3 regions of the Frankia sp. AgPm24 genome follow, and region 3 is predicted to be linked to each of the others. Evidence: riboswitches for the same ligand, from Rfam matches in the RefSeq annotation. Region 3 holds a riboswitch; each other region holds the start of a gene.
What was found. Region 3 has a riboswitch for cobalamin ahead of MXD61_RS06105 (ABC transporter substrate-binding protein). Riboswitches for the same ligand answer to the same signal wherever they lie in the genome.
Positions count from the first base shown of each region.

Region 1 (4,157 bases), on a different contig from region 3:
GTGAGCGTCCGCGGCCGAAACAGCGTTCCCGGTGCGGCGGCGGTCCCGGTCGCGGTGGCCCGTCCCGGCAGGCCCACACCGCCGTCCCCGCCGGTGCTGGTGGCGGCGCCGTGTCGGCCGCGCTGCCCGGGTGGGGCCAGGGTGGGCCCGGTGGGACGGGGCGGGAAGGCGGGGCGGCCCGCACCCGGCGGGTGGGCGCCGGGTGGTGCGGCGGCCCGCGGGTCGTCGGCCAGGGTGTCCACGGTCGGGGCGTCGGCATCCGCGCCGGCAGCGGCCAGCTCGGGATCACCAGGCTGCGCGCTGTCACCGGGCCGGGCGGCGTCCCGGGCGGTGTCGAGGTCGTGGTCGTCCGGGGTGAGAAGATCACCGTCCGGGTCGAGATCGTAGGGATTGTCCAGGTCGTAGGGGGTGGTGGCCCGCGGGTCGCTGGTGTCCGGGTCGCCGGTGTCGGTCATCCCGCCCGGTTCCGCGGAACCGTCTCCCGGACCCTGACCGGACCCGCCGGGTCCCCCAGATCCGCCAGATCCACCGGGACCGTCGGGACCGTCGGGACCGTCCTCATCGTGATCGCCGTCGTCGTTCCCGCCGGGGCCCTCCGACCCATCAGGATCCTCGGGGCTGTTCCCGGTGTCGGGGTGGCGGGCGGTGGCGGCGTTCGAGGACGCGCCGGCCTGGCGGCGGGCCTCGGCCTGCTCACGGGCGCTGCTTTCGGCGGCCACGGCGTCATCGAGGCCGGCCAGGGCGTCGGCGAGGACCGCGGCGAGGGTGGCGTCGTCGAGGTCGGGGGCGTCGAACGGGCCGCGGCGGCGCCGATGCGGCAGGGCGAGGCGGGCGCCGGTGCGCAGGTCCGCGGCGCGCACGGTGTCGCGTCCCGACCAGGCGGCGAGTGCCAGCGCGGTGCGGGCCAGCACGACGTCGGCGCGCATCCCGTCGACGTCGAGGCCGGCGCAGATCGCGGCGATCGCGTCCAACGCGGCGTCGGTGAGGGTCACCGCCGGCAGGCGCACGGTGGCGGCGGCCACCCGGGCGGCGAGGCGGGCCTGCGCGGGCGCCCAGGCGGCGACGAACCCGGCCGGGTCGGCGTCGTAGGCCAGGCGGCGACGGACCACCTTGGCGCGCAGCCGCGGGTCACGGCTGGCGGCGACGGTGACGGTGAGCGCGAACCGGTCGAGCAGCTGCGGGCGCAGCTCGCCCTCCTCGGGGTTCATCGTCCCGACCAGCACGAACCGCGCCGGATGCCGGGCGGACACCCCGTCGCGTTCGACGTGGGCGACACCGGTCGCGGCCGCGTCCAACAGGACGTCGACGAGATGGTCGCCGAGCAGGTTCACCTCGTCGACGTAGAGGATGCCGCGGTGGGCCGCGGCCAGCAGCCCCGGACGCAGCACACTCACCCCGTCGGCGAGCGCCCGGTCCAGGTCGAGGCTGCCGGTGACCCGGTCCTCGGACGCGCCGACCGGCAGCTCCACCAGCCGCACCGGCCGCACCACCGACACGGACACCGGCGAGGTGGACGCGGACGAGGTGGACGTGGGGTCCGCGCCGGGTGGGGAGGCGGGCGGATGCGGTCCGTCCGGGCAGCGCGGGTCGGGGGCGGCCGGGGCGCAGGCGAACCGGCAGCCGCGGACCACCTCGACCGGGGCGAGCAGGTCGGCAAGCCCGCGGACCGCGGTCGACTTGGCCGTGCCCTTCTCCCCGCGCACCAGCAGCCCGCCGAGGGCCGGGCTGACCGCGTTGAGCAGCAACGCGAGCCGCAGATCGTCCATCCCGACGACCGCCGCCAGCGGGAACCCGCCGACCCGGTCCGCGGCGAACGGATCGGCCCGACCCGCCGGCGAGGTGGTGACACTCGACGGTTGCGCGCAACCGGATGGGAGCGCCGTGGCCGGTTCCGCGGAACCGGGTGCTGCTGTGGAACCGGATGGTGCTGTGGGTGGTGCTGGCATGCCGCTGGTCCTCCCCAGGTCCTCGCCCGTGGTCGTCCATCGCGACGGCCGGAGTATCCTGGCTCCCGGATCCTGCGCGCCGCCGTCGGCCTTCCAACCGCGCTGGCGGTCGTGACCTGCCCCTGTGGCTGTAGGGCACGTGGAGGGCGGCGCTCTCCGGTGACAGTGGCGGGACCGCGCCGGATTCGCACCGGCTTCCTCCGCTAGCTGTCGCGTCCGCCAGCATGTCACATCCGCCAGGCCGCGGTGGCGTCGTCGTCCAGGCCCCACCCGCCGGCCCGACCCGCCGACGTGCCGCGCTCCCGGTGGGACGAGGCGAAGGAGACCCCCCGTGTCCACCCCCCGACCGGACGGCCCACCCCCCGCACCCGCCTGCACCGACCCGGGGACGACGGGGACGACGGGGACGGCCACGGGGTCCGTCCCGGCCGCCGGCCGGGCCACGGCGGTCACGCTCACCCTGGTGGACGTGGCGCGGGTACGGGCCGGGCTGCGCGCCGACTGCGCCCGATGCGCGGGATTGTGCTGTGTGGTGCCCGGGTTCACCGCGTCCGCGGACTTCCCGATCAGCAAACCCCCCGGTGTCGCCTGCCGGCATCTGGACGGCGAGCATCGCTGCGGTATCCACACCGAGCTGACCGGACGCGGTTTCGCCGGCTGCGTCGCCTTCGACTGTCTCGGCGCCGGCCAGCAGACCACCCAGGTCACCTTCGCCGGCCGTTCCTGGCGCACCCACCCCGGCGACGCGCCGGTGATGTTCGCCGTGTTCGGGGTCCTGCGGGTCCTCCACGAGTCGCTTTACCACCTGGGCGCCGCCCTGAGCGCCCTCGACCCGTCGGGTTCGGACACCGCGGCGCTGGCCGCCCGCCTGCGGGAACTGTTCACCGCCACCCTCGCCCTGACCACCACCACGGACGCGGACCGGCTGCGCGCCGTCGACCTCGACCTCCACCGCCGCACCGTCCATCTCGCTCTCACCGAGGCCAGCACCGTCCTGCGCGGCCCGGCCGCCCCGTCCACCGGCCGGGCCGGCCCGAACGACGCCGGCACCCGCGGGGCCGGTGGGCGCGGGGTCCGCGACGGGGATCTGATCGGCGCCCGGCTGGCCGGCGCGGACCTGCGCGGCGTGGTCCTCACCGGACGTCTGCTGCTCGGCGCCGACCTGCGAGGCGCGGACCTGCGCCACGCCGATCTGCGCGGCGCCGACCTGCGCGGGGCGGATCTGCGCGGCGGGGACCTGCGCGGGGCGTGGTTCCTCACCCCGATGCAGCTCGCCGCCGCCCGCGGCGACGCCACCACCCGCCTGCCCACCGGCCTCGACCACCCCACCCACTGGCCCACCACGGCCATGGCGGACACCACGAGCACCGGCAGCACGCCAGCTCCTTCGTCCGCACCTCACAAACGCGGCCGGTCGGCACCTGACCGCCATCGACGCAGCCGGCGCACCCCACGATGACCAGAGACACGATGACCATGGGGGACGACGAGACCGCCTGTCCCTCGTCGTCAAGGCAGAAGGCACCCGTTCGCGTCGCGCCAGTACATATGCGGCGTTAGCTCCAGCGGCCCCGTGCTCGGGATGGGGCGGTCTACGTCGTCGTGGCGACCAGTGCCTTGCGGATGTGATCGCGGAGGTCAGCGACTGCGGGCTGGTTGCTGTGCGGAACGGCCATGGTGTCGAGCACGCGCAGCCGGGCGTAGCCGCGGGTGGAGGAGAGGCTGGTGATCGCGTTCACGGCGCCGTGGCCGGTGGCCACCGCCCCGGTGATGTCTCCGGCTTGGAACTGCACGGAGGCCAGCGGGGGCAGGATGACAGCGCGGCTGCGCTCGTATTCCGGGCCGTAGCTCGCTGCGGCGGTGGCCAGCTTTTCGATGGCTTCGCCTGCGAACTCCGGGTGGGTCAGTGCCAGCAGGTACAGGGAGTGGCCTTGCTGGGCGGTGATCTCGGCGTCGGTGACGTACCACGCCCACGGTGGGGTTGTGGCGGGGTCGGCAGCAGCGTAGGTGTCTTCGGCATTGCCGATGGCGCGGCGGGTGGGCTCGGGTTCGCCCAGGGCGGCCCGGCACCATCCGAGGACGGCGAACAGGTAGCCCTGGGTGATGGTGCTGACGGGGTGGCGGCGGTTGGCGGCGGTGGCAGAGGCGAGTTGCACCAGGCGCAGCGCTTCGTCCGCGCGGGCCGCGTGTGCGACCGGGTCGAGGCTGTGC
Region 1 is NZ_JALKFW010000144.1:11,892-16,048, forward strand. Features, by position in the region: gene MXD61_RS06705 (VWA domain-containing protein) at 1-1,766, opposite strand, end outside; cobalamin riboswitch at 1,998-2,147, opposite strand; gene MXD61_RS06710 (pentapeptide repeat-containing protein) at 2,278-3,405, shown strand; gene MXD61_RS06715 (helix-turn-helix domain-containing protein) at 3,539-4,157, opposite strand, start outside.
Region 1: linked by a shared signal. The riboswitch ahead of MXD61_RS06705 (VWA domain-containing protein) and the one ahead of MXD61_RS06105 (ABC transporter substrate-binding protein) in region 3 are both predicted to bind cobalamin.

Region 2 (4,157 bases), on a different contig from region 3:
GGTTCCTCGGCGTCGGCCTCGTCACCGGTCCTGGCGTCGCTCTTGGCGTCGGTCCCGCTTGCGGTCCCACTTCCGGTGCCACGTGCGGTCTCGGTCTTCGGCTCGGTCTCGGATGCGGTCCGCGCGGCGGCTGCCGGACGTCCCGTCGCTGACCGGAGCATCGAGGGGATGGCCACCGGGGTGGTCGCCGGCTCGTCGAAGCCGGCCACCGCGGAACCAGCGGCATCCGCGGGGGATGACGGGTCCGCAGGCGACGACGGGGACGACGGGGACGACGGGGACGAGGGATCGACGGGAACGGCCGCCTTGTCGCCGGTGGTTGTGGCCGGCAGCGACGTCAGCAGCGCCGCCGCCTCGCCGGACGCACCCGAGCGGACGGCGACAGGCACCCAGGAGGGAACACCGGTCCGCGAGCGGACCTGCTCAGGCACGGGAATCGAGTGGACCCGGCTCGAGGCGGGGGGCGTGTCCAGGCCAAGACCGGCGGCCATCCCCGCGAGACCAGGCAGCAGGGCCCGCAGCTGATCGACGTCGGGCCGCTGCTGCGGGTCCTTCGCGAGCATCGCGGCCAGCACGGCCCACAGCTCGTCGGGGATGCCCGGTGGCCGTCCCGGCGCGAGGTCCGCGTGCGCACGCAGGATGGAGAGCATCTCCCGGCCGGCGAACGGCGCGACGCCACAGAGCATCTCGTAGAGCATCGTTCCGGCGGCGTAGACGTCCGCGGCCGGGCCGACCACTCCCCCGTCGACGCTTTCCGGCGCCATGTACAGCGGGGTGCCGAGCATCCCGCCGGGGACGGTCAGGCGGGTCGCCGAGGCGCACAGCCCGGCGATCCCGAAGTCGGAGACCTTGGGCTGCGAGGTCCCGTCCCGCCGGTCGAGCAGCACGTTCTCCGGTTTGAGGTCACGATGGACGATGCCCAGCCGGTGCGCGGTCGCCAGCCCGGTGAGGATGTCGACGATCAGGCCGACCGCCTCGGCGGGCGGTAGCGTGCGCCGTCGATGCAGTTCCTGGCGCAGGTCCGAACCGTCGACGTACTCCATCACGATGGCCAGATCACCGCGTTCGGCGACCAGGTCGTGAATGGCCACCACGAACGGCGACTGAACCCGGATCAGGATGGCGCGTTCCCGCATGAACCGGGCGACCACGCCAGGGTCGGCGGTGAAATGTGGCAGCAGCAGTTTGAAGGCAAGAACATTGCCTGCCTCGTCATGGCCGCGCCACACCTCGCCCATGCCGCCCCGGCCGACCCGGGTCAGCAGGGTGTAGGAACTTCCCAGCCTTCTAACCACTGCTTCTTCTCACCACTGCTGGCCATCACCACTTCGCTACGCAGTTCCAGGTCGATTCCGCCGGCGTCTCCCCCATGCGTCGCGCGCGTCGCCCCCTCCCGCGCCGGAGCCGGCAGCCTGACTGCCGTCGTTCTCCGTACGCCCGCGGGCACGGACCACTACCCGGCGGTCCCAGGTGCGGTCCCTGGTCAGGATGCCGGACGACGTCGAGCGCACGGTCCGAGGTGAATATGGGTTTCATCACCGGGGGTGGACGGTTCCCCCGCGAACCCGTCGGTATGCCAGGCCGCGGCCACCGCGACGGGTCCGCGACCCGCCCGCGTCCGGGTGGCCACCACCATCCCGAGGGCCACCTGGATGGCCCGAACGGGCAGCCCACAAACGGGCCCGGTCCCGAACCCCGACCGAGACCCTGGAATGCCGAAGGGGCCTGGAATGCCGAAGGGGCCTGGAATGCCGAAGGGGCATAGCCCCAATACCGAACGCCGCAGACCTGATACCGAACGCTCGCAGCGCTGGAACCGAGGACCGAGGACCGAGGACCGAGGACCGAGGACCGAGAATCGGGGACCGTGGACCTGATGCCGAGGCCTGGTAGGTGTGATGCCGAGGGTTGTTCAAGGATTGCGACCTCTCCCCTGCCAAACAACCCTCGGCATGCGGCCGAGGCCGGCATGTGCACGAGCGGACGAACAGGCGGACGAACGGGTGGATGAACGGGCGGATGGGCGAACGACCGACCGTGGCCTCGTCACGGCTCGGTCTGGGTCACGGCTCGGTCTCGGTCTCGGTCTCGGGACGGGCCTGCCACCGCTCGCGGTGCAGGACGTCGGCCAGCGGGCGGCGTCGGGCCCAGCCGTGCCGCTCCAGGTCGGGCAGTTCACGCAGGGCCGTCACCGGGCCCAGGCACAGCCAGGCGACCGGGCGGATGCCGGCCGGGATCGCGAGCAGGTCGCGGACGAACGGTTCGCGGTAGAACGACACCCAGCCGACGCCGAGGCCCTCCGCGGTCGCGGCCAGCCACAGGTTCTGCACCGCCAGGCAGACCGAGTAGAGCCCGGTGTCGGCGATCGCATGCCGGCCCAGCACCGCGGGGGCACCGCGGGCCGGGTCGTAGGTGACGACCAGCGACAGCGAGGACGCCAGCACCCCGTCGATGCGGATCGGGGCGAACCGGGCGGCCTGCGCGGCGTCCAGGGACTCGGTGAACACCGCCCGCTCGCGCTGGACATGCGCGGCGAAGGCACGCCGGGTGGCGAGGTCGGTGACGACGACGAAGTCCCAGGGCTGGCTCAGCCCGACACTCGGCGCGGCATGCGCGGCGGCGAGCACGCGGTGCAGCACCGCGTCGGGCACCGGGGCGCCGGTGAACTCGCCGCGTACATCCCGGCGGCGATACAGCAGGTCGTAGAGGGTTTCGGTCTCGATGGTGCGACGATCACGTTCGGTGGACACGCCAGGCTCCCGCTGCCGGGCCGCCGGTGAGGGCGGCGCTGTGGCGGGGCCGGTCTTCGGACTCCCGGATCGACGCCGACCGCCCGCCTTCCCAGGCCGATCCGGCCCAGTGGCTGCGTGGGAGACGCGTGGGCGGCTGCTCCCCGGTCACCGCGGCGGGCCCGTGCCGGACTTCCACCGGCTTCCCGATTCTTCCCGGTCACCCGGGACACCCCGCATACGTTGCCGGGGCGGACGCTACCCGCTCGCCGGGTCCGGCCTGCCGGTTCGTCACCCGTCCGGGCCAGTCACGCGCGGGACGAACGGCGCGACCGTCGGCGCAGGAGCGGCGGGAGAGCCGGCGGGTTGCGGCCGAACCGTGAAAACGGCGCCCGGGCCCCATTTCCCGAGGACTTTTCACTCCGGTATGGTTCCTCCGAGCAGCCGGGCTCACCGGAGTGCAACTGGTCGGATCACGTCGGACGGGGAGCAGCGTGACGGTCGGCCCGGGATTCCCGCCTGGCGAACGTCCAGTGCCGGGTGTCGGCGCTGGCGGCCGGTGGGAGCTGCCCGGACTACCCCTTCGCCCGCACGATCCGGACGAAATCGGACCATATCGCCTGCGGCGTGTTCTCGGCGAAGGCGGGATGGGGACCGTCTACTATGCCGCCCGCGACGGGGCCGCCCCGGTGGCGGTCAAAGCCATCCGTTCCGAGTACGTCCTCGCGCCGGGTTTCCGGGGCCGATTCCTGCGGGAAATCGAGAACGCCCGGCAGGTGCAGCCCTTCTGCACGGCGGCGGTCCTCGACTTCGACACCGGTGACACTCCCTACCTGGTGACGGAGTATGTCAACGGCCCCGATCTGCGCCAGCAGATCACCTCCGGTGTGCCGCTGTCGGAGCACGACACCAAACGGTTCGCGATAGGTGTGGCCTCGGCGCTGCGGGCCATTCACAACGCCGGGGTGGTGCACCGGGATCTCAAGCCGGCGAACGTGCTGCTGGCCGTTCTCGGCCCGCGGGTCATCGACTTCGGGGTGGCCGCGGCGCTGGTCGGGCCCGCGCGCACGGGGGCCGACCGCGGCGACGATCCGGACGTCCCGCAGTGGCTGACCCCGGCCTACATGGCCCCGGAGCAGGCGCAGCGCGCCCGCCATCAGGGCAGTTTCGACATCTCCCGGCCGGCGGACGTCTTCGCCTGGGCCGGTGTGGTGCTGTACGCGGCGACCGGCCGGGCGCCGTTCGGTGAGGGCAGTTTCGCGGAGCTGTTCGACCGGGTCGTCTACGAGGAGCCGGATCTGTCCGGCCTCGCCCCCGACCTCGAGGTGATCGTCCGCCGGGCACTGCACAAGAACCCCTACCGTCGCCCCGACGCCGGCCAGCTGATCGCCAGCCTGCTGGGGGACGCCGAGGTGGAACCGGCCGACC
Region 2 is NZ_JALKFW010000203.1:76,617-80,773, reverse strand. Features, by position in the region: gene MXD61_RS18710 (serine/threonine-protein kinase) at 1-1,295, opposite strand, end outside; gene bluB (5,6-dimethylbenzimidazole synthase) at 2,064-2,750, opposite strand; cobalamin riboswitch at 2,780-2,981, opposite strand; gene MXD61_RS18700 (serine/threonine-protein kinase) at 3,188-4,157, shown strand, end outside.
Region 2: linked by a shared signal. The riboswitch ahead of bluB (5,6-dimethylbenzimidazole synthase) and the one ahead of MXD61_RS06105 (ABC transporter substrate-binding protein) in region 3 are both predicted to bind cobalamin.

Region 3 (4,157 bases):
AAGCAGAGCGGCGAGGTTCAGGATCCCCAACACCCACAGGAAGACACCTGAGACCGACGGGCCGATCACGCCGGTGATGGTGTGAAGCCTGGAGGAGTCGTCCTCGACCGGCCCGACCAGGGACTTGATACCGACCGAAAGCAGGAACGCGAGCGCGAAGACGATCGTCGAGTGGCCGAGGGAGAACCAGAACCCGACCGAGAGCGGTCGGCGTTGCGGGCCCGCACCTTCGGCTTCCCGCGCCGTGTTGTCGGCGATGAGCTTACGAGTGGTGTTGTCGACAGCGGCGATGTGGTCGGCGTCGAAGGCGTGGCGGAGTCCGAAGGTATAGGCCAGGACGCCGACCCCGGCGGTGAACACCGGATGGTCGCCGCCGAGATGGTAGCCATGCGGGGTGACAAGGGTGAGCAGAACGACAAATCCCACCACGTGCAGCAGGACGATAAACGCGGTCATCCCCGCCAGGGACCGCTTGTCCGCCCCCGTGAGGCTGTGCCGGAACCGGGCCAGCCGCCTCGGCAGGGACGGCTCGCCGACGCCGGGGGATGGGTGGGCCACCAGAGGTCTCCTCACTGCGGGGAACAGGCTCGACGCGGGCCCAGGAGGGAATGGTGTCAACGGCCACGCGGAAGCAGGACCCACATCGCTCGGCTGGATCGGCGAGTGGTCCGTGTCGTGACTGCGGGGCACCGGATCGGACAGGTCAGCCGGAGGCGCCGGAAGGGCTCCGTCGACCCGCCGGCATCAACACAGATGCAACTATGTCGCTCTTGCAAGGATGTTGCAACTGGCATGATGTGGGGCCGACCGCGCTGGTTTGGCTGATGGGGCGCCGTCAGGCGGCCCATCAGCGCTCGCGGCGTCCATAGATGGCAAGCGTCGCGGGGCCGACGACGTCCAGCCCGGGGATCGCCGCCAGATGCGCGACCGCGCCGGGAGCGGGTTCGGCCGGGCTCCGCGATCTCGCGCAGCGTGCCGCAGCTGGTACACACGACATGCAGATGGGGCTGCTCGGCCGCCCCAGGGCGGCTGCTACGTCAGCGATGAGCTGCCGCAACCGCGCCTGTTCGTCGCGCAGGATGTGGCCGCGGCTGGTCTCGGCGCCGAACTGGCGCCGGCTGGCCTGCAGTCGCTCGTACTCCGCCCAGGGGACAGTCGCGAATTCTTCGTCATCGTCGACCGGCCGTCGGGGCTTCACAGTCTCCGCCACAGCTTCTCTGGTGTCCGGGCGATTACCCATTCGGATGAAATGTAACTCTCAGTGACCTAATCATGGCAGGTGAGCCGCACAGGACACGCTCACGTTCCGCACCTCCCGGCTCGCCAGAGTCGGGCACTACCAGACGGTCCTTGCGGGATCCCAGAAGCCCACCCCGCGATGATCGGCCCCAGCCCGGTGGCCGTGGCGCGACCCCAGGGTTCCCGTCGGACCTGCCCGCTCCGGTCACACCGAGCCGGCTGGCCACATTGTCCGTTCTGTTCTCAGTTGTTGACAGGAACCCGGTGGAAACCAGATAATCCGATTGCTTGTGCGAGGAAGCCGGTGAAATCCCGGCACGGTTGCGCCACTGTGACCGGCCCGTCCGTCCTTCGGGGCGGCGGGGCGGGAGTCAGACCCGAGCACCAGCAGTCCGACCAGTCGGGACGCACAATCCCAGGGGGCACCTATGACGACACCCATCGCCGATCCGCAGTCGCGGCATCGGTCGATCTCCTTCCCGCTGACGGCTCGAGCGGCGGCCCTGGGCCTGACCGCGCTGCTGTCGCTGCTACTGCTCTACTTCATCGGAGTCGATCAGGGCGCCACGTCGATGTTCGGCTCGGATACGCATATCCACGAGTTCGTCCATGACGCGCGTCACTTCCTCGGCTTCCCCTGCCACTGAGCAGGGGTTGACGACGCGGATGCGGCGGCGGTCGCGCCACGAGACCGGGCTGGTTTCCCTTCCCGATGACTCGCGTTCTGGCCGGCCATCTCCCTGCTTCGGCATTCTTCCGGCATTTGGTTCACTGACCGGCAGAAATTCCGGGTGATAGCAGCACAATCAGCCAGTACTTCTTGCGGGCAGATAATTTTCAGCATATTTTTGCCATGTCGTGGTGTTCGGGAAGCCGGTGACAGGCCGGCGCGGCCCTCGCCACTGTGATCGGGATTTCCCGGCCTTTTCCACGTCGTCCGCGTGGAGTCACTGGGCTGCTGTTGCGCCTGGGAAGGCGGGCCGGGGAAGGCTTACCCGTCAGCCAGGAGACCGGCCACGGCATCCGAGTGACCCTTCCACGAGGTGTTGGAGAGGCGGTCCGCGTGCGCGCGCCGACATACCTTTTTCTTCCCATCGATGCCGGACGACGCCACCGCGGCGAGCCCGGGAGATCCGATCCGTCCCCTGCGCGGTCGCCGAGGTGGGCGCGCCGCGGCCGTGGTGGCGTCCGGCCGCTGGTCGCCGTCCTCGCCGCGCTCCTTGCCACGGTGTCCCTCGGTGCCTGCGGGGACGACGACCCGGGGTCGGCGGGCGGAACCGACACCCGCGGCTGCATCACCGACTTCAGGCAGGACACCGACTACTTCCCGGTCAAATCGACGTTCAGCCACGCCCGAAACGTCACGATCAGCTATCACCAGAGCTATCAGGTACTCACCGTCAAACAGCCCTACCCGGATGGCCGGCCCGAGTCCTATGTGCTGGTGCACTGCGGCGCGCCCGCGCCGACGCTCACCGGCGCGCTCGGATCAGCGCCACGGATCGAGGTGCCGATCCGCAGCCTGTACTCGGGATCGACGACCCATCTGCCGCTGCTCGTCGACCTGGACCGCACCGACACCCTGACCGGGGTGGCCAGCGCCGCCAGCGTCGTCAACGCCGACATCCGCCGCCTGATCACCGAGGGCAGGGTCACCGAGTACGCCGCCGGCGGGAAGATCAACGTCGAGAAGGTCGTCACCGGCCGGCCGGACGTGCTGATGACCGACGGCACCGACTCACCGGACTACGCCGCCATCCGGCGCGGCGGGGTCCCGGTCGTCGCCAACGCCGAATGGCTGGAGGGCGACCCACTCGGCCGCGCCGAATGGATCAAGGTGATGGCCGCGCTCACCGGCGACGAGGAGAAGGCCGGCAAGGTCTTCGACCGGATCGCCGGCGACTACACCGCGATCGCCGCGAAGGTCAGCGGTGCCGGTCAGCAGCCGGTCGCCGTCCTGCCGGGCTCGATGTACCAGGGCACCTGGTACATGCCCTCGGGCGGCAGCTACGTCGGCAAGCTTCTCGCCGACGCCGGTGCCGGCTACCCGTGGTCGGGCACCCGCGACACCGGCAGCCTGGAACTCGCCTTCGAGGCGGTGTATGCCAAGGCCGGGTCCGCGCCGATCTGGCTCGCCGACGGCGAGTGGAAGACGATCGGCGACGCGACGAAGGAGGACTCCCGTTACGGCACGCTGGCCGCGACCCGCGCCGGCGGCCAGGTGTGGACGAACACGCTGGTGATCGGCCCTGGTGGTGGTAACGACTACTGGGAACGCGGGGTCACCCGCCCCGATCTCGTCCTCGGCGACCTCGTCGCGATCCTGCATCCCGACCTGGCGAAGGACCACCGGTTCGCCTTCTACCGTCGGCTGACCTCATGAGCCGGGCATCGTGACCGCGGGCCTGCCCGCCGGCGGCGTCGTCGTCGATCATCGACTGGCGGTCGACGCACAGGCGACCGGTGCTCCTGCGGCCGTGGCCAGGCGGCGGCCGGTCGGCGCGCTGCTCGGCCTCGCCGTCGCGACCGCGGCGATGTTCCTGCTCGCCGTCGCGGTCGGCTCGGTGTGGGTGCCGTTGCCGGACACCCTGCGGGTGCTCGTCGGCGCGGACCCCACCGATCCACGCTGGTCGGTGGTGATCACACAGGTGCGGCTGCCACGGGCGGCGACGGCGGCGCTCGCCGGTACCGCCCTCGGGGTGGCCGGCCTGCAGATGCAGACCCTGTTCGGTAATCCGCTGGCCGATCCGTACTCGCTCGGGGTGAGCGCCGGGGCGAGCCTCGGCGTCGCCCTCGTGGTCACCGGTGCCGGCGGGTCGGCGGGGGCGTTCACCGCCGGCGCCATCGGTACCGGGCGGGTCGCGGTCGTCGCCGCCGGCGCCGTGGGCGCGGCCGTGGTGCTGTCCGCGGTGCTGCTG
Region 3 is NZ_JALKFW010000138.1:19,837-23,993, forward strand. Features, by position in the region: gene MXD61_RS06090 (HoxN/HupN/NixA family nickel/cobalt transporter) at 1-558, opposite strand, end outside; gene MXD61_RS06095 (hypothetical protein) at 848-1,210, opposite strand; cobalamin riboswitch at 1,485-1,655, shown strand; gene MXD61_RS06100 (CbtB-domain containing protein) at 1,668-1,886, shown strand; cobalamin riboswitch at 2,082-2,273, shown strand; gene MXD61_RS06105 (ABC transporter substrate-binding protein) at 2,435-3,622, shown strand; gene MXD61_RS06110 (iron ABC transporter permease) at 3,774-4,157, shown strand, end outside.